DNA from 4 places in the Micromonospora sp. CPCC 206061 genome. Region 3 is predicted to be linked to each of the others. Evidence: riboswitches for the same ligand, from Rfam matches in the RefSeq annotation. Region 3 holds a riboswitch; each other region holds the start of a gene.

Region 1 (4,113 bases), on a different contig from region 3:
TGATTTCCGGCCGGTCGCTCTGGTACCAGACGCTGGTGCCGTGGATGGCGTGCCCGTTGAGGAGCTGGTTCGGCGTCGCGGTGCCCACCCATGGAGCTGGGTCGCCGGGCCGTGCGTAGATGAGGGTGTCGTTTGGGCCGTGGCCGGCGAAGCCGTTGTTGTGTACGTACTTCGGCAGTGCTGGGTTGATGTCCTGCCACAGTGTCCACATGCGATCGATCTGGGCGTGGTGCATCCAGAACACCGGATCGTTCGGCGAGCTGGCGGTGATCATGTTTCCGCCGGCCCATCGGTGGACGAGGTTGTGCAGGTCCTCCGAGCGTGCCCGCAGCGTCGTATAGGCGGCCGAGGTGAGGGCTTGGCGGAAAGATGTTCCGGTGCCTGTCACGACCGTGTTGTTTTGGGGTAGTGCTGGCGCGTCGGTTCGTTCGGCGAAGGCGCGCCGGAAGACGCGCGGCTCGGTCGGGGTATCGGTGACGACGATCGACCATGCCTCCGGGTCGAACGGGTGGGGATACGGCGTAGCCGCGCCGGACTGGCGTAGCACACGATCGCCGGAGGCGTCGGTGCCGTCCACGCCGATGAAGGCGTGGATGAACGGCCAGCCGACCGAGCCGGCGGACTGAGCGCGGGTCCAATCCCAGTAGGGGATGGTCACGTTCGGCCGGATGCTGCGCAGGTCCTCCTCGAAGCGATACAGCAGCTCGCGGTGCCAGGGGAAGAACGCCGAGTCGAAGTGTCCCCAGCCCGGATTGAGCACCGTGCCGGTAGGGCTGATTTGCGCCTCATCCATCGCCGACCGGTGGATCTCGACGTAGTCGTCGTACCGGCTCTGCGCACCCGGATGCAGGACGCTGTCGCGCGCCTTGAGTCCGTTGATCGCCGCGATGAACTCTGCCATCTCCGTCGGCGTGAGGTCCTTGACGTTTTTGCGACACCGCACGGCCGCCTCCTTGACGCTCGAGATCGCGTCTGGCGCGCACGAGAATCTTTAAGCGCGTTGGCCCTCGTCGCGTTGGCCAGCAGGACCAGTATGAGACCGCCGAGTAGATCAGTCTGGCATTCACGCGTGATGCATACGGAAGGATGACGAGGACCCAGCTGCTGCGCCTCCGCCGGCAAACAATGTCCGCCACAGCATGAGGTCGCTCGCTCACTCGGCCTACAGCATCGACATGTGGACGTGGTCGGTGTGGCTTTTCGGGCCGGTGTAGGCACTCCAACCAACGGCGGGGAACCAAACCTGCCGATACCAGATGACGTAGAGGATGCCGAGCCGGTCGGCGTTGCGGACCAGGAAGAGGTTGTTGCCATACACCTTCTGGTCCTGGTTGGCGGCCGGTGCGAACCCAATGTTGAGCAGCGACCAGTCGCAGGCGCGGCCCTTGGGGTGCTCATAGGGGCCACCGGGCCGGTAGCAGTAGACGTACCGGGTGAACCCGGCTTTGCGGGCCTCGGTGTAGGCGTTCGGAGTGCGGGGGGTGATGCAGCCGGACGTGGTGGGGTCGTCCTTGCTGCACGACTCGTCGGGCCAGTCGCCGTCGGCGGTGCGTGGTGCTGCCTTCGCGACCGGCGAGGTCGCTGCCACCAGGCCACCGGTGAGACTTTGGCGGCCGACCACGGCGAGGGCTTTCTCTGCCTCTCGCTTTTCTTTGGCCATGACGGCGAGGTGCTTTTCCTGGTGACGCACTTCGGCGGTCAGGGCGCCCTGGGCGCGGGTGAGCCGATCACGCGCTTCGGACAGCGCTTTGAGTTTCTGGTCGTTGACCATGTTCAGCTCGTCCAGCGCTGCGGCGCGTCGCAGGAAACGCCTCGGGGGAGGCGCTGTTGAGCAGAAGGCCGGCGGCGCTGACCCGGCCGTTGCGGTACGCCTGTGCGGCGATCTGCCCAACCTCGGGTGCGAGTTCGTCAATGCGAGCCTGCGCCTGACTGGCCTCCACCTGCAGCTGTAGTTGCTTGCGTTGCGAGGTCTGCAGGGCGGCCTTGGCCTTCAGATAGCCCTTGCCGGCCTCGTCGAGGACTTTGCCGAGCAGCGGGTCGCCATCCTCTTGCGGGGTGGTGGAGCCGCCACCTGGTTGGGCGAAGGCCGGGGTGACCGGTGCCGCCAGCACGGCCGCAGCCGTTAGCAGCGCAACGGCAGACATGCGCCAGCGGCGCGGGATGCCGTCATACGTGTTCCTCCCGTCGGTGCCGACCGGTTTAGCTGACGGGTTCGGGACGGAACAACCCCTACCGCCGTTGGCGGATTCACCCCACTTACCTGGTTCCCCGGCTCACCCGCGAAACGGGCGATTAGGCAGCTGAACCACCGGCGATGTCGAACCATGCGCCGAGGGTCATTGACCGCGGGACAGATTACCCAAGATCGAATGGGCCGACCAGCCCTCCATCAGGGCAAATGGCGTTACGGGACAGGCGCGTTGCGTGACCCTGGTGGAGAATCCGCAGGTCAGTGCGTTGCCCGGGATCCGCCGCCGGCTCGTCCTTTCGCCTAAGCTGGATAGGAGTCGGCGGTGCCGGGGGTGACGGGGATGAGCGGGACCGGGTCGGCGGGTCGGCAGGAACGGCTGCGTCGCTACTGGGACAAGAGCGCCCCTTCCTATGACCGGCAGATCGCCATGTTCGACCGGCGCTTGTTTGGCGACAGCCGCGAGTGGGTGTGCTCGCGGGCAACGGGCGACGTACTCGAGGTGGCCATCGGGACCGGCCTCAACCTGCCGCACTACCCGGCCGCCGCGCGGCTGACCGGGGTGGAGTGGAGCCCGGCGATGCTGGACCGGGCGCGCCGGCGGGCGGAAGACCTGCGCCGGCCGGCGGACCTGCGCCTCGGCGACGCGCAGGCGCTCGAGCTACCGGACGACGCCTTCGACGCGGTGGTCTGCACGTTCGGACTGTGCGCGATACCCGACGATCGGCGTGCGGTGCAGGAGATGGTCAGGGTGCTGCGCTCAGGTGGCCTGCTGCTGTTGGCTGACCACGTCGAAGCGGGTCCGCGGCTCGCCCGTGCGGTGCAGCGGCTGATCGAGGTCGTCAGTGTTCCGGTGGGGGGCGAGCATTTCCGGCGCCGTCCGATCCGGCACGTGCAGGAGGCGGGCCTGGTCGTGGAGGCGCATGACCGGTTCAAGCTCGGCATCGTCGAGCGCCTGGCCGCGCGTAAGCCACAGGTACAGGCGGCGTGACGGCACGGATGGCGTGCTCCTATGCTGGTTAGTTGTTGCGGTGGGAGGTGGGGATGCGGGGGTTCGGCGAGTTGGAGGCCGCGATCATGGACCGGTTGTGGGTGCGCGGTGAGCCGACAACAGTGCGGGAGGTGCTCGATGACCTGCGGCCGGAGCGGGACCTGGCGTACAACACCGTCCTGACGGTCGTGGACAACTTGTTCAAGAAGGGCTGGCTACGCCGGGAGCGCGCCGGCCGGGCGCACCGGTTCCAGCCGACCGCGTCGCGGGAGGAGTACGGAGCACGGCTGTTGCGTGACGCTCTGGACGAGGCGGGTGATCCTGCCGAGGCCCTGGTCAGGTTCGTGGGGCGGATGACCGCGGACGAGGCCGCGGCGCTGCGCCGGGCTCTGCAGGCGCATGAACGGGGCGCGGCGTAGTGGCCGGGACGCACCTGTTGCTTTTCGCCGTAGCGGTCTCGGCGATGGCACCGCGGTTGCTGGCAAATGCGGGGTGGGTCTACCGGTCTCCGCGCCTGGGGATCGCGGCGTGGTACGCCGTTGTCGGGGCGGTGTTTACAGCAGCGGCGGGCGCACTGGTGGCGGTGGTAGCACCGTGGCAGGCGGCAGACGCGCCGATCTGCGCGGTGTGGCGGTGGTGCGTACAGGCCACTCGCGGCGACTTCGGTGTGATCGGCCGCATCGCCGGGATGGCGGCGTTTGTCGTCGGTCTTGCCATGGCGGCCCGGCTTGTGATCACGGGCGTGCGCCTTACGCGGGCGGCGTCGGTGCGGCGGGGCGCGCACCGGCGGATGCTTGCCGTGGCGGGCCGGACGGTGCCGGAGTTGGGCGCCACGGTGGTGGAGAATCCGCAGCCGGCTGCCTATCTGGTCGCCGGGACGGGGCGCCTTGTGGTGATCACGAGCGGTGCGCTGGACCAGCTGCGCGCTGATGAG
Region 2 (4,113 bases), on a different contig from region 3:
GGTCGGCCACATGGAGCTCGCCCACGACTACCTGGGCGAGGCCGCGCTGATGGACCTGCACGACATCCACAACAACACCCGGGAGGGCCTGCACATGGCAGCGCTGGCCGGGGCGTGGATCGCGGTGGTCTGTGGGCTCGGCGGCATGCGCGACCACGGTGGTGCGCTGTCGTTCGCTCCACGGCTGCCGAGCCGGATCAGCAAGCTGGAGTTCTCGCTGCTGTGGCGGGGGCTGCGGGTGCGTGTCGACGTCGACCGCGACGAGGTGACGTACTCGCTGCGGGACGGCCACGACGGTGCCGAGCTGGAGCTGCTGCACCACGGCGAGGCCATCACGGTCACGTCGGACAAGCCGGTCGTCATGTCGGTGCCGCCGCTGCCTGCCGTGGGCCCGTCGCCGCGGCAGCCGTGGGGTCGCGCGCCGGCCCGCCGGACGCCCGAGAAGACGTCCTGAGAAGCGAGGGGCGGGGATCTCATCCCCGCCCCTCGAATCACAGCATCGACACGTGTATGTGGTTCGTATGGTCGCTGGACGGGTCGCCGCCGGAACCGCTGTAGTACTTCCAGCCGGTCGCCGGTGACCAGAACTGCCGGTACCAGATCACGTACATGACGCCGAGGCGGTCGGCGTTGCGCACGTAGAACGCGGCGAGGTTGTTGCCGTACGTCTTGTCGGCGCCCCTGGCGTCACCGCCGAAACTCCCGCGCTCCGAAGACCAGTCGCACGCCCGGCCCTTCGGATGCTCGTACGGACCGCCGGACCGGAAGCAGTTCACGAACCGTTCCTTGGCACCGGGGACCAGCCGTCGCGTCTCGTTGTACATGTGCAGCGTCCGGGCCGTGACGCAGCCGCTGCCGGGGTTGGTCGGGTCATTGACGTTGCATCCCTGCCCCGAGAACCCGCCATCGCTGTCGCGGGGCGCCGGCTTCGCCTTCGGCGAGGACGCGACCACAAAACCGCCGGTGGACTGTCCGCCGACCTGCTTGAGCGCGATCTCCGCTTCTTTCTTCTGCCTGGCCATGAGGCTCAGCTGCTTCTGCTGCTCGGCGAGTTCCACGTCGATTGCATCCTTGGCCCGCTTCGCCTGGTCGTGTGCCTCCTTGAGGGTGGCGATCTTCGCGTTGTCGCGCTGCGCGAGCAGGTCGAGCGTCATCGCTCGGTCCAGGAACAAGTCCGGTGAGGAGCTGTTGAGCAGCATGGAGACGACGCCGACCCGGCCGCTGCGGTACGAGGCGGACGCGATGAGCGCGACCTCGGGCTCCATCTCCTTGATCTTCGCCTCAGCCTTGGTGAGCTCGAGCTGGAGTTGGAGCTGGCGCTTCTGAGACTTGTCGACAGCCTGCTTCGCGTCGGCGTATCCCTGGCTGGCCCTGGCGATCACGTCGCGTATGAGCGGAGTGCCGCCCTCGTCGCCGGGCGCCGTAGGGGTTGGCGCGAGGCCAACTGGCGCGGCGGAAGCCGCGGAGCCGAGGCCGACCACGCTGGTGATGGCGACCACGGCAGCGATCAGTGCGACGCCCAGCGTCCAGCGCTGGCGGCGTACAGATGCCGTCATGCATGTTCCTTCCATCGGCCGCCTACCGAGTTAGCTGACGGGTTCGGGATGGAAGTGATCCCTACCGCTCGCGCGGATTCACCCCGGTGGAACTCTGGTTCCCCGGCTCGCCCATTCGGGCGATTAGGCGACGATCACCGCCGGCGCCGTGGGGGCGCCGCCGAACGGAGACCGTCGGAAAGCTTACCGGATCAACGGGCCTGCTTGACACTGCTCTGACCAGCCAAAAGTGTTACCAGGCAACGACTTTCGGTAATATCTCCTCACCCTGTCACGTCAGCTTCGCTGGAGCCGCCAAGGTTCCACAGCCGGTCGAGGGCGGCTACGCAATAGCTGTACGCACCGGGAGTGCCAACAGTTCGATCGACCCAGTTCGTGCCGCGGGTGGTCGCCACCAGGCGCGCGGTCTCACCGTCCACCTTGAACACCGCGTAACCGGCTGGCCGCGTGCCGTCGCCGGCGCGCCATGCGAGAGCGACCGCGTTGTCGCCGTCCCGGCGCGCCTCGGTGACCTGAGGCGCGACCGGACGGTTCGGGGGCATGTGGTCCATCGCCGGCACCAGGGCGGGCTGGGCGTAGTGCGCGGTGGCGTACCGGCTGACCGCGCCGAGCCGGTTGGCCCGTACCTGTTTGGCGCTGAAGTGGATGCTGCCACCGACCGGGTACTTGGTGTTGAGCGCGAGCTGGCGGTCGAGCTCGGCGGGGTCGGACCAGGCGCCCTTCTGCCCGACCCGGTAGTCGGCCTGGCCGATGTAGAGCTGCACTCTGGTGTCCTTCACCACGTCTGACCACCACGGCAGGAGCTTCGCGTAGTCGGCGATGTCGAAGCCGATGTGCCAGTAGAGCTGCGGGACGATGTAGTCCAGCCACTCTTCCTTGACCCAGAGCCGGGTGTCCGCGTAGATCGCGTCATAGCTCTGCAGGCCGCGGGTGGGGGAGCCGAGGGAGTCGGTGGTGCGGTTGCGCCAGATGCCGAACGGGCTGATGCCGAACTTCACCCACGGCTTCAGCTCCTTGATCCGCTGGTTCATCTCGGCCACGAGCTTGTTGACGTTGTCGCGCCGCCAATCGGCCTTGGTGGCGAAGCCCGCGCCGTACTGCTGGAACGCCGCGTCGTCGGGAAAGTCCTGTCCCTTGACCGGGTACGGGTAGAAGAAGTCGTCGAAGTGCACGCCGTCGACGTCGTACCGGGCCACCGCCTCCAGCATCGAGTCTTGGACGAACTTGCGCGCCTCGGGGATGCCCGGGTTGTAGTAGAGGCGGCTGCCCTTGCCGCTCTTCGGGAACGGGACAGCCCACTCCGGGTGCACCCGGAGTGGGTGGTTTGCCGGCAGGTCAGCCGGGTTGCCCGACTGGCTGGCCTTGTACGGATTGAACCAGGCGTGAAACTCCAGGTTGCGCGCGTGCGCCTCGCTGACCAGGAACTCCATCGGATCCCAGCCTGGGCCGAGCCCGTCTTGCCGCCCGGTCAGCCAGCGCGACCACGGCGCGTACGAGGACGGCCAGAAGGCGTCGCCGCTGGGGCGTACCTGGACGAAGACCGCGTTGTGGCCGTGCTGCTGCGCCAGGTCGAGCCAGCCGCGGTACTCGGACTTGACCTTCTCCTGGTCGAGGCCGGGCCGGCTCGGCCAGTCGATGTTGCTGACCGTGGCGATCCACATGCCGCGGAGCTGGCGGGGCGCGTCGAGGGGGCGCCCGGCGCAACTCGCGGCGGCCGACACCTGCTGGGCAGGCTCGGGCCGGGTCTGCCAGCGGACCAAGCCCACCGAGAGGGTCACCACGACGACCAGGGCCACGGCGAGGTGGACCTGGCGGCGGCCGGTGGGGAGCAGGGCCATCGGGCCAGTCTGCCCTCTTTTGCGCTGATCTTGAAGTGGCAGGGGTCACCGCTCGATACTTGAGAGTGTGAGCACCTCGCCGGAGCACCGGTTCGAATTGGGCACCGATGGACCGAAGAACCTAGTGGTCGGCGTCGACGGTTCGACGACATCGATGCGTGCCGGCGCATACGCCGCCGGGCTCGCCCGCCGGCAGAATGCCCACCTGGTGGTCGTCTTCATCGCCCGGCCGTCACCGCTGGTCGGCATGGCGCCCGGCGCGATGGCCGTGGTCCGGCAGGCGCACGACGAGATCGCCGACGACCTGCGGCGGCAGGTCGACGAGGCGGCCGCCGAGGTCGGGCTGCGGGCGACGTTCCGGGCGGTCTCCGGTGACCCGTACACCGAACTGGTGAAGATCGCCGATGAGGTGAGCGCGGACGGCGTGATCGTAGGGGCGTCGACGCAGGCCGGGCACCGGTTTGCCGGTTCGATCGCGATCCGGCTCGTGAAGGCCGGACGCTGGCCCGTCACCGTCGTACCATAATACATTTACATACATGAAAATAAAGCGCGTCCTGGTCGCCGCCCTCGCGGCGGCCCTCGCGGGGGTCGGCGCCGCGACGATTTCCGGTACTCCGGCACAAGCGGCCGCTGGCTGCGAGGTGTCCTACAACGCGACCTCCTGGACGGGAGGCTTCTATGCCGGCGTACGGATCAAGAACCTCGGCGATCCGTGG
Region 3 (4,113 bases):
GCTCCGGGGCCTCGGCGATCTCCGTGCGGGTGCCGCCTCGGCGGTCGTGCACGTACCCGCCGCTCGTGGCCGTGCGTGTGGTCGTGTGCAGGTCGATGCCCTCGGCCGCGATGAGCGACTGCAGTACCTGGCCGGTCTCGCCCCCCAGGCTCGCGCACAGCGCCACCGGCACGCCCAGCGACGTGATCATCCGCGCCTGCCAGAGGCCCTGACCTCCCGGGTGCAGGTGTATCTCGACCGCTTCGGCGGGCTGCTCGATGGTGACCGTGAGCTGCGGTGCCGGCGCGAAGACCATGACATGACCAACCATGCCCGGAATGTTCCCCGTGGGCGCCCGCCCTAAGCCCGTCAGCGCCAGGTGTCCGCCCAGGTGCGGGCCCGCAACGGCTTTCATTCAAGGCTGGGAGTCCTACGGTGACGGCGCCGACACGCTGTGGTTCGACGACGTGGCGTTGGGTCCTCGCACATCGGGTTCTGAAAACGTCGAAGGGGGCCCCGAATCGGGGCCCCCTTCGTACGAAACGACCTACGTCACGGAGAGATGGACGTGGTCGGTGTGTTCCGCGGACGGACTGCCGCTGCCGCTGTACGACCTCCAGCCGCTGCTGGGCAACCAGATCCGGCGGAACCAGATGACGTAGAGCACACCGAGCGCGCTCGCGTTCTTGATGTAGAAGTTCGCGAGGCGGTCGCCGTAGTCCCTGTCGCCGCCCGTGGCCACCTTGCCGAAGCCGCTCGCCGCTGAGGACCAGTCACACGCCCGGCCCTTCGGGTGCTCGCCGGAACCACCGCTGCGCCAGCAGTAGACGTACCGGCTGAAGCCGGCTTCCTTCGTCTCCCTGTACGCGTGCAGCAGTCGCGGCGTGACGCAGCCGCCGGTACCCGTCGGGTCCTTGACGCTGCACCCGCCGGAGCCGCTCGGGCCCTGGCTGGCCGTCGCCGCGCCGGAGCCGCTCGGGCCGCTGGAACTGCTGCCGCCGCCGGCGTTGGCCAAGGCGTTCTCCGCCTGCTTCTTGCGGGCGGCCATGACCTGGACCTGCTTCTGCTGCTCCCTGACCTGGTTGTCGATCGCGAGCTTGGTGTGGGTGGCGTTGTTGCGCGCGTCGATGAGGTCGCGAAGCTTCTTGTCTTCGCTCTCCGCGAGCGTGTCGAGCGCGGACGCCCGGTCCATGAAGCCTTCCGGTGTGGAGGCGTTGAGCATGGCGGAGATGGGGCCGAGCCGGCCGCGCTGGTACGCCACGTTCGCAAGCTCGCCGATGACCTGAGTCTTCACAGCGAGGTCCTGCTCGAACTTCACGAGGTCGACGCGGAGCCGCTCCTGCTCCTTTTTGGACTTCGCAAGCGCGTCCTGCGCGACGATGTACCCCTTGCTCGCTGTTTCCAGTTGCTCGCGCAGTGTCGCCGTTCCACCCTCGTCGTCGGTGTTTGGCGCGGCGCCAGCGGGTTGAGCATGGATGCCGACCAGAGCGAACGTCGCGGCGACGAGCACCGCGAGCAGCCCTACCCGGCTGCGGGCATGAGCCATCAACCATCCTTCCAGTCAGCCGCCGACCGAGTTAGCTGACGGGTTCGGGACGGAAGTATCCCTACCGCTCGCGCGGATTCACCCCGGTGGAACTCGTGGTTCCCCGGCTCGCCACGCGTTGGCGCGGCGATTAGGCGGCAGTCACCACCGGCACCGGGGGGCGCCGCCGGGCGGTGACCGGAGCCGAGCGTACCGGGTTCCGGTCGATGTGCCCACCCGTTGCACGCACGGTCACAAGCCCGTCACCAGGTGGTTTGCCGGCATGCTTCGGCGGGTTCGACCTGGAGCGTGGCGTGCGCGATGTCGAAGTCGTCATGCAGCGCCTCGCGCGCTTCGACCAACACCGGTCCTACCTCCGCGGCCGGGTCGAGCGTCAGGTGCGCGGAGACGACGTCCATGCCGGAGGTGAGTGTCCACACGTGAAGGTCGTGCACGTCGCACACTCCAGGCACCGCCGCGAGCCTTGCCCGCACGGCCGCCACGTCGACGTGTGCGGGCGCGGCCTGCACGAGGATGCGGACCGCGGCACGCGCGAGCCGCCAGGTGCGGGGGAGGATGAAGACTCCGACCGCGACCGCGACGATCGGGTCGGCGTACCACCAGTCGGTGAGCGCGATGACGACGGCGGCGATGATGACGCCCACCGAGCCGAGCAGGTCGCCGAGCACCTCGAGGTAGGCGCCGCGCACGTTGATGCTCTCCTTGGCGCCCGAGCGCAGCAGCGCGAAAGCCACCACGTTGGCGATCAGACCGGCCACCGCGACGGCGAGCATCGGCCCGGCGGGCACGTCCGGCGGGTCGCCGAACCGGCGCATCGCCTCGATCAGCACGTAGAGAGCGACGCCGAAGAGCAGGACCGCGTTGGCGAGGGCGGCGAGCACTTCCAACCGGTACAGGCCGAAGGTGCGCTGCGGGTCCTTGTCGGCGCGGCGCGCGGCCGTCATCGCGGCGAGCGCCATGCCGATGCCGAGCACGTCGGTGAACATGTGCCCGGCGTCGGAGAGCAGTGCGAGCGAGCCGGTGACCAGCGCGGCGGCCCCCTCGACGAGCATGAAGACCCCGAGCAGCGCGAAGGCTGCCAGCAGGGGGCCGCGGTGCTTGGCGCCCGCCGTCCCGTGATCGTGTCCAGCTCCCACGCTCTCCAAAATATGCTGACATTGCTATGTATGCAAACATGGCACTGGGAATCACTGTCGAATCGGGGCATAGTGATGGGCGTGGATACCAACAGAGACATCACAGTGACCCGCAGAACGCTCACCACGTCGATGCTCGCGGCAGTCGCGGCGGCGGCCACCGTCTCCGTACCCACCCGCGCCAGCGCCGGCCACAAGCACCTGCCCGACCTCATCAACCTGCCCAACGCGTTCCAGCCCGAAGGGATCGCGATCGGCCAGCGGCCGTACGCGTACTTCGGCTCGCTGGCCACCGGCTCCATCTACCGCGCCAGCCTCGTCACCGGCCAGGGCCGGATCATCTCCACCGGACCGGGCACGCCGTCTGTCGGCCTGAAGATCGACCGGGCCGGGCGGCTCTTCGTCGCCGGCGGCGCGGCGGGCGACGCGCGGGTCGTCGACGCGCACACCGGCGAGGTGCTGGCCTCGTACCAGTTCGCGAGCGCGCCGGCGTTCATCAACGACGTCGTCCTCACGCCGCGCGGTGCCTTCTTCACCGACTCGCAGAACCCGTTCCTGTACCGCGTGCGGCTCGACCTGCCGAGTGGCTTCACCCCTGTGCCGCTTAGCGGCGATCTGGTCTACCAGGCCGGATTCAACGTCAACGGCATCGCCCGCACACCAGACGGCACCGCGCTGCTGGTCGTACAGTCCAACACCGGCGGCCTCTTCCGGGTCAACCCGGCCACCGGCGCGACCACGCGGGTCGACCTCGGCGGCGAAGTGCTCACCAACGGTGACGGCCTGCTGGTGCTCGGCCGCACGCTGTACGTGGTGCAGAACCGCCTCAACCGGGTCGCCGTGTTCCGGCTCGACCGGGCGGGCACCAGAGGCGCACTGGTCACACACCTGTCCGACCCGCGATTCGACGTACCGACCACCGTGGCCGCCTATGGCGACCGCCTGTACCTGCCCAACGCCCGCTTCGGCATCGTCGTCACGCCGGACACCCCGTACACCGCGGTGGCGATCAAGCGCCCCTGATCATGGTGTGGAGATGGTGATTAACCGCTGCGTGGCACGGGACAGGGCGACGTAGAGGGTGCGGGCACCGTCCTGTACCCGGATCTCGTCCGGTGCGACGAGCACCACACCGTCGTACTCCATGCCCTTCGCCTGAAGGCTGGTCACGACCTGCAACCGCTCGGCGGGCAGGTCGGTGAGCCAGCCGGCGACCTCGTCGCGGCGCGGCACCGGCGTGATCACGCCGACCGTGCCCTCGACGTCGGCGAGCAGGCCGGACGCGGCCTTCCGGGCCGCGTCCGGCAGGTCGGCCGCTGCCACGGTGTGCTCCTCTGGCTGCACCCCGGTCGAGCGGACCGCCCGTGGCAGTGTGAGGTCGGGGTACACCTCGCGGATCACCTTCGCCGCCAGCGCGAAGATCTCGGCCGAGTTGCGGTAGTTCGTGGTGAG
Region 4 (4,113 bases), on a different contig from region 3:
GAGTGGCGCCGTTACGGCCGTGGCGAGCCAGCATGGCGACGTCGACCGTGAACTCGAACAGCCGCCAGTCGACGTGCGAGGCGGCGCGCAGGTGGTCGGCCAGGCGGGCGACCTTGGCCCGGTCGGTGACGACGCGGGCGCGGCCGGCCAGGTAGGCCTCGTCGTCGCTGTCTTCAGGCGGGAACGAATGCAGTGCGTATCGCCCGTCGCGCTCCAGGTCACGCCGCTTCGGCGAGTCGATCACGAAGCAGTACAGGCCGTCGTCGGTGATCACGGGGGACACCGGGTGCACCCGTGGCCCGCCATCGGATCGGACGGTGGCCAGGTAGCCCAGGCCAGGACCGTACTGCTGCATGAGAGCGCGGATCGAGTCGGCCAGGCGGGGCTCGTCGGCGACGAATTCGGACCAGGATGCCATGCCACCATTGTATCGAACATATGTTCGATCAAGGTAGTCCCCTATGGTGTGTCAATGCTGCTCTCCGACCGTGACCTCGTCTCCGAGATCAAGGCGGGCAAGCTCGCGCTCGAACCGTTCGAGCCGGCGCTGATCCAGCCGTCCAGCATCGACGTGCGCCTCGACCGCCACTTCCGGGTGTTCAACAACCACCTATACACCCACATCGACCCGTCGGTGCAGCAGGACGACCTCACCTCGGAGGTGGAGGTGCCGGACGGCGAGCCGTTCGTGTTGCACCCCGGCGAGTTCGTGCTCGCGTCGACGCTCGAGGTCATCTCGCTGGGCGACCAGCTCGCCGGCCGCCTGGAGGGCAAGTCCAGCCTCGGCCGGCTGGGGCTGCTCACCCACTCGACGGCCGGCTTCATCGACCCGGGCTTCTCCGGTCACGTGACGCTGGAGCTATCCAACGTCGCCAACCTGCCGATCACACTCTGGCCCGGCATGAAGATCGGCCAGCTCTGCATCTTCCGGCTCTCGTCGCCGTCGGAGCACCCGTACGGTGCCGAGGTGTACGGATCGCGCTACCAGGGGCAGCGCGGGCCGACCCCGAGCCGGTCGTGGCGGAGCTGGCGGGTCTGGCCGACCCGGTAGTACGCCACCCCCGCAAAGCGGAAAGAGGGGCGCCCTCCCATCCCGGATGGATGGGAGGGCGCCTCTACTGGCCGGGGCGGTCGCGTGACGGGGGAACACGCGACGGCGCGGCCACGGGGTGCGATGTCAGCCAGGGCGACCGAAGCTGTGTACCGGCGCGGCGTCGAGCTTGCGCATCCGGATCGGCTCACCCGTGCGGGAGGCGTGCACGATCCATCCACCCCCGACGTACATGCCGACGTGGTGCAGGTCGCTGTAGTAGAAGACGAGGTCGCCGGCTCGTAGGTTGCTTCGGCTCACGTCGTCGGTCGCGCGCCGCTGCGCAGCGGCGTTGTGCGGCAGCGAGACGCCAGCCTTCGCCCACGCCGCGGAGGTCAGGCCGGAGCAGTCGAAGGTGCCGGGGCCGCCGGAACCGTACTGGTACATCTTGCCGATCTGAGCGCAGGCGAACTTGACCGCCGTGCCTGCGGCGCCGCCCGGGTAGGTGTACGGGCAGGGCACAGGCGCGAGCGCGCCTGTGGTGCCACCGCTGCCGTACGCCCTGAGGCGCATGTCTTCCAGCTTCTCGATCTCGCCGTCGATCTGCTTCTTCCGCGCCGCCAGCTCCGCTTCGGTCGTGCTGAGCTGGGCGACGAGCTGGTCGAGGGGCTCCTTCTGCTTGGAGTACTGATTGCGCAGGTCGACCACGGCCTGGATGTCGGCCTGGGAGCGCCGCGCGAACTGGTCGAGCATCACCAGGTGGTCGCCGAAGGTGGTGGGCGAGCCGGTGGTCAGCAGCGCGTTGATCGTCGAGAGGTTGCCGCCCTTGTACTGCTCGGCGGCGAACTCGCCCACGCGCGCCATGGCGACGTCGATCTGCACCTGTAGCGGCTCGATCTTTTTGGTGAGCGCGGCGATCTGCCGCTTCTTCTTGTCAAGGTCGAGTCGGGTGGCGTTGTGCCGCTCGATCACGGGTTCGAGCTGGTTCCAGGCGACATCTATCTGCTTCTCGATTTCCGCGGCGGAAGGCTCGGCCCGAGCCACGGTGCCGCCGCCGAGCACGACGGCGCAGGTGACGAGAATGGTGACGACGGAACGACGTGCGGCATGACGAGCCACCGGAGTCCGCACTCCTTCTCCCTGAACCGCCTGCCGGGTTAGCTGACGGGTTCGGGCGGGAAGAACGCCCTACCGCATGACTGCGGATTCACCCCGAGGTGCGGTTGGGTCCCCGGCTCGGAGACGACCGATTCGACGGATCGAACCGTGGTCTTCCACGGTGGAAGGCCAGCCTCCGGCTCGACGATCCCCAAGGGTAGGAGCGGCGTGTCGGCGTGCGCAAGCGGAACGGCGTGTTTCTTCGGTGCGTATACGACCCCGTAGCGGAACGTATATCGAAACGACGTCAGTCAATGACTAGAAATACGTCATCGAGCAGCCCGGCGTACTGATCGTTGTTAGGCGACAAGTTCTTCGCACCGATTCGAAGTGGTTCGGAATTCACAATGGACACGTCGGCGGGTACCGGTATGCGGCCGAGCGCGGCACCATCCACCGAAATGGACAGATTGGTGCTGGTACGGGTGCAGGCGAGCACATGCCATCGGCCGTCCGCCACGGTGACCGGGGCGATCACCCGGTAGATCTGGGCCTTGCTGGCCACGACGCAGCTCGGGTGGCCCGCGCTCCCGTCAACCTGGAGCTTGAGCTGCGTGACGCCGCCGGTCGAGTACCCCTTCTGCATCACGTTGGCGCCGTCACCGGCCAGGAGTAGCACGTGTATCTTGGGCGACATCGCTCGATTGTGGAGATTTGCGAAGACCGACGGCAATCCCACTCGGTGAAGATTTTTTACGTCTGCGCTGCACGTGACGGAACCTATTGACGCCAACGGCCGGCCGGGCCAGTGTGATCGCAAGGCCATCGATAGGAGGTTCGATGCACCGTCTAGCAACGCGGATCGCGGTCAGCCCAGTGGTGGTACGCCCAATGGTGGTAGGCCCAATGATGGTAGGCGCGGTGATAGGCGCGGTGATGGTAGGCGCCGCGACGCTGGTGGCGACCGGCCCGTCGCCCGCCACGGCGGCACCAGGGAGCATCCGGCAGGAACAGTATGCCGCCGCGGCGGCCGAGTACGGGGTACCGGAGGCGGTGCTGCTCGGCGTCTCCTACCTGGAGTCGCGGTGGGACACCAACGCCGGCACACCTAGCACCAGCGGCGGGTTCGGCCCGATGCACCTGACCGACGCGGCGTACGTGTCCTCGCTGCCGGGCAATCACCACGACTCCGACGAGGAGGACCCGCGCGGCGACGAGGCACGGCCAGTGAAGCGGGTCGACTCCGGTGGTGTCGCGCCGCCAGCGACCGAGGCGCTCCAGAGCCTCGACCGGGCCGCCGCGCTCACCGGCGCCGCCGAGGAAGCCCTGCGCGCCGACCCGAACACGAATATCAAGGGTGGCGCGGCGCTGCTGTCCGCGTACCAGAAAGCCATAGCTGGACCGACGGGGAGCGCGAGCGATCCGGCGGCCTGGTATGGCGCCGTGGCCAAGTACAGCGGCGCGGACAGCGCCGACGCCGCGGCGGCCTTCGCCGACGAGGTCTACACGACGATCCGCGACGGCGCGACCAGGGTGACCGACGACGGCCACCGCGTCACGCTCGCCGGCCGTGGCATCACGCCGGCGCGCGGCTGGCTGGACCGGCTCCACCTGCGCAAGTTGGCACGGCCGGACGGCCTGGAGTGCCCGGTCGACATCTCCTGCGAGTGGATCCCGGCGCCGTACGAGGCGTGGACGGATGCCAACGGCAACCCCGATTACGGCAACCACGACAAGGGCAACCGTCCCAAGCAGCAGAAGATCGAGTACATCGTCATCCACGACACCGAGGGCTACTTCCAGCCGTCGGTCGACCTGGTGCTCGACCCGACGTACGTGAGCTGGCACTACACGCTGCGGTCGGTCGACGGGCACATCGCGCAGCACATCAAGGCGAAGGACGTCGGCTGGCACGCGGGCAACTGGTTCGTCAACGCGAAGGCGATCGGGCTGGAGCACGAGGGCTTCGCGGCGCAGGGCACCTG

The links. A riboswitch is a leader RNA that binds a small molecule or an ion and turns the genes downstream of it on or off. The one in region 3 is predicted to bind cyclic di-AMP.
Region 1: linked by a shared signal. The riboswitch ahead of V6V89_RS27555 (coiled-coil domain-containing protein) and the one ahead of V6V89_RS22910 (coiled-coil domain-containing protein) in region 3 are both predicted to bind cyclic di-AMP.
Region 2: linked by a shared signal. The riboswitch ahead of V6V89_RS17790 (coiled-coil domain-containing protein) and the one ahead of V6V89_RS22910 (coiled-coil domain-containing protein) in region 3 are both predicted to bind cyclic di-AMP.
Region 4: linked by a shared signal. The riboswitch ahead of V6V89_RS05925 (C40 family peptidase) and the one ahead of V6V89_RS22910 (coiled-coil domain-containing protein) in region 3 are both predicted to bind cyclic di-AMP.

What each region holds. Positions count from the first base shown of each region.
Region 1 is NZ_JBAKHX010000050.1:48,892-53,004, forward strand. Features, by position in the region: gene V6V89_RS27550 (tyrosinase family protein) at 1-943, opposite strand, end outside; partial or broken gene V6V89_RS27555 (coiled-coil domain-containing protein) at 1,163-2,144, opposite strand; cyclic di-AMP (ydaO/yuaA leader) riboswitch at 2,174-2,309, opposite strand; gene V6V89_RS27560 (class I SAM-dependent methyltransferase) at 2,532-3,179, shown strand; gene V6V89_RS27565 (BlaI/MecI/CopY family transcriptional regulator) at 3,233-3,598, shown strand; gene V6V89_RS27570 (M56 family metallopeptidase) at 3,643-4,113, shown strand, end outside.
Region 2 is NZ_JBAKHX010000023.1:24,532-28,644, reverse strand. Features, by position in the region: gene V6V89_RS17795 (glycoside hydrolase family 65 protein) at 1-454, shown strand, start outside; gene V6V89_RS17790 (coiled-coil domain-containing protein) at 492-1,556, opposite strand; cyclic di-AMP (ydaO/yuaA leader) riboswitch at 1,560-1,696, opposite strand; gene V6V89_RS17785 (glycoside hydrolase family 10 protein) at 1,820-3,394, opposite strand; gene V6V89_RS17780 (universal stress protein) at 3,462-3,920, shown strand; gene V6V89_RS17775 (cellulose binding domain-containing protein) at 3,934-4,113, shown strand, end outside.
Region 3 is NZ_JBAKHX010000035.1:62,166-66,278, forward strand. Features, by position in the region: gene V6V89_RS22905 (1-phosphofructokinase family hexose kinase) at 1-310, opposite strand, end outside; gene V6V89_RS22910 (coiled-coil domain-containing protein) at 527-1,525, opposite strand; cyclic di-AMP (ydaO/yuaA leader) riboswitch at 1,530-1,672, opposite strand; gene V6V89_RS22915 (cation diffusion facilitator family transporter) at 1,768-2,661, opposite strand; gene V6V89_RS22920 (SMP-30/gluconolactonase/LRE family protein) at 2,743-3,684, shown strand; gene V6V89_RS22925 (HelD family protein) at 3,685-4,113, opposite strand, start outside.
Region 4 is NZ_JBAKHX010000004.1:327,293-331,405, forward strand. Features, by position in the region: gene V6V89_RS05915 (pyridoxamine 5'-phosphate oxidase family protein) at 1-418, opposite strand, end outside; gene dcd (dCTP deaminase) at 473-1,051, shown strand; gene V6V89_RS05925 (C40 family peptidase) at 1,178-2,149, opposite strand; cyclic di-AMP (ydaO/yuaA leader) riboswitch at 2,162-2,297, opposite strand; gene V6V89_RS05930 (LamG-like jellyroll fold domain-containing protein) at 2,436-2,825, opposite strand; gene V6V89_RS05935 (N-acetylmuramoyl-L-alanine amidase) at 3,035-4,113, shown strand, end outside.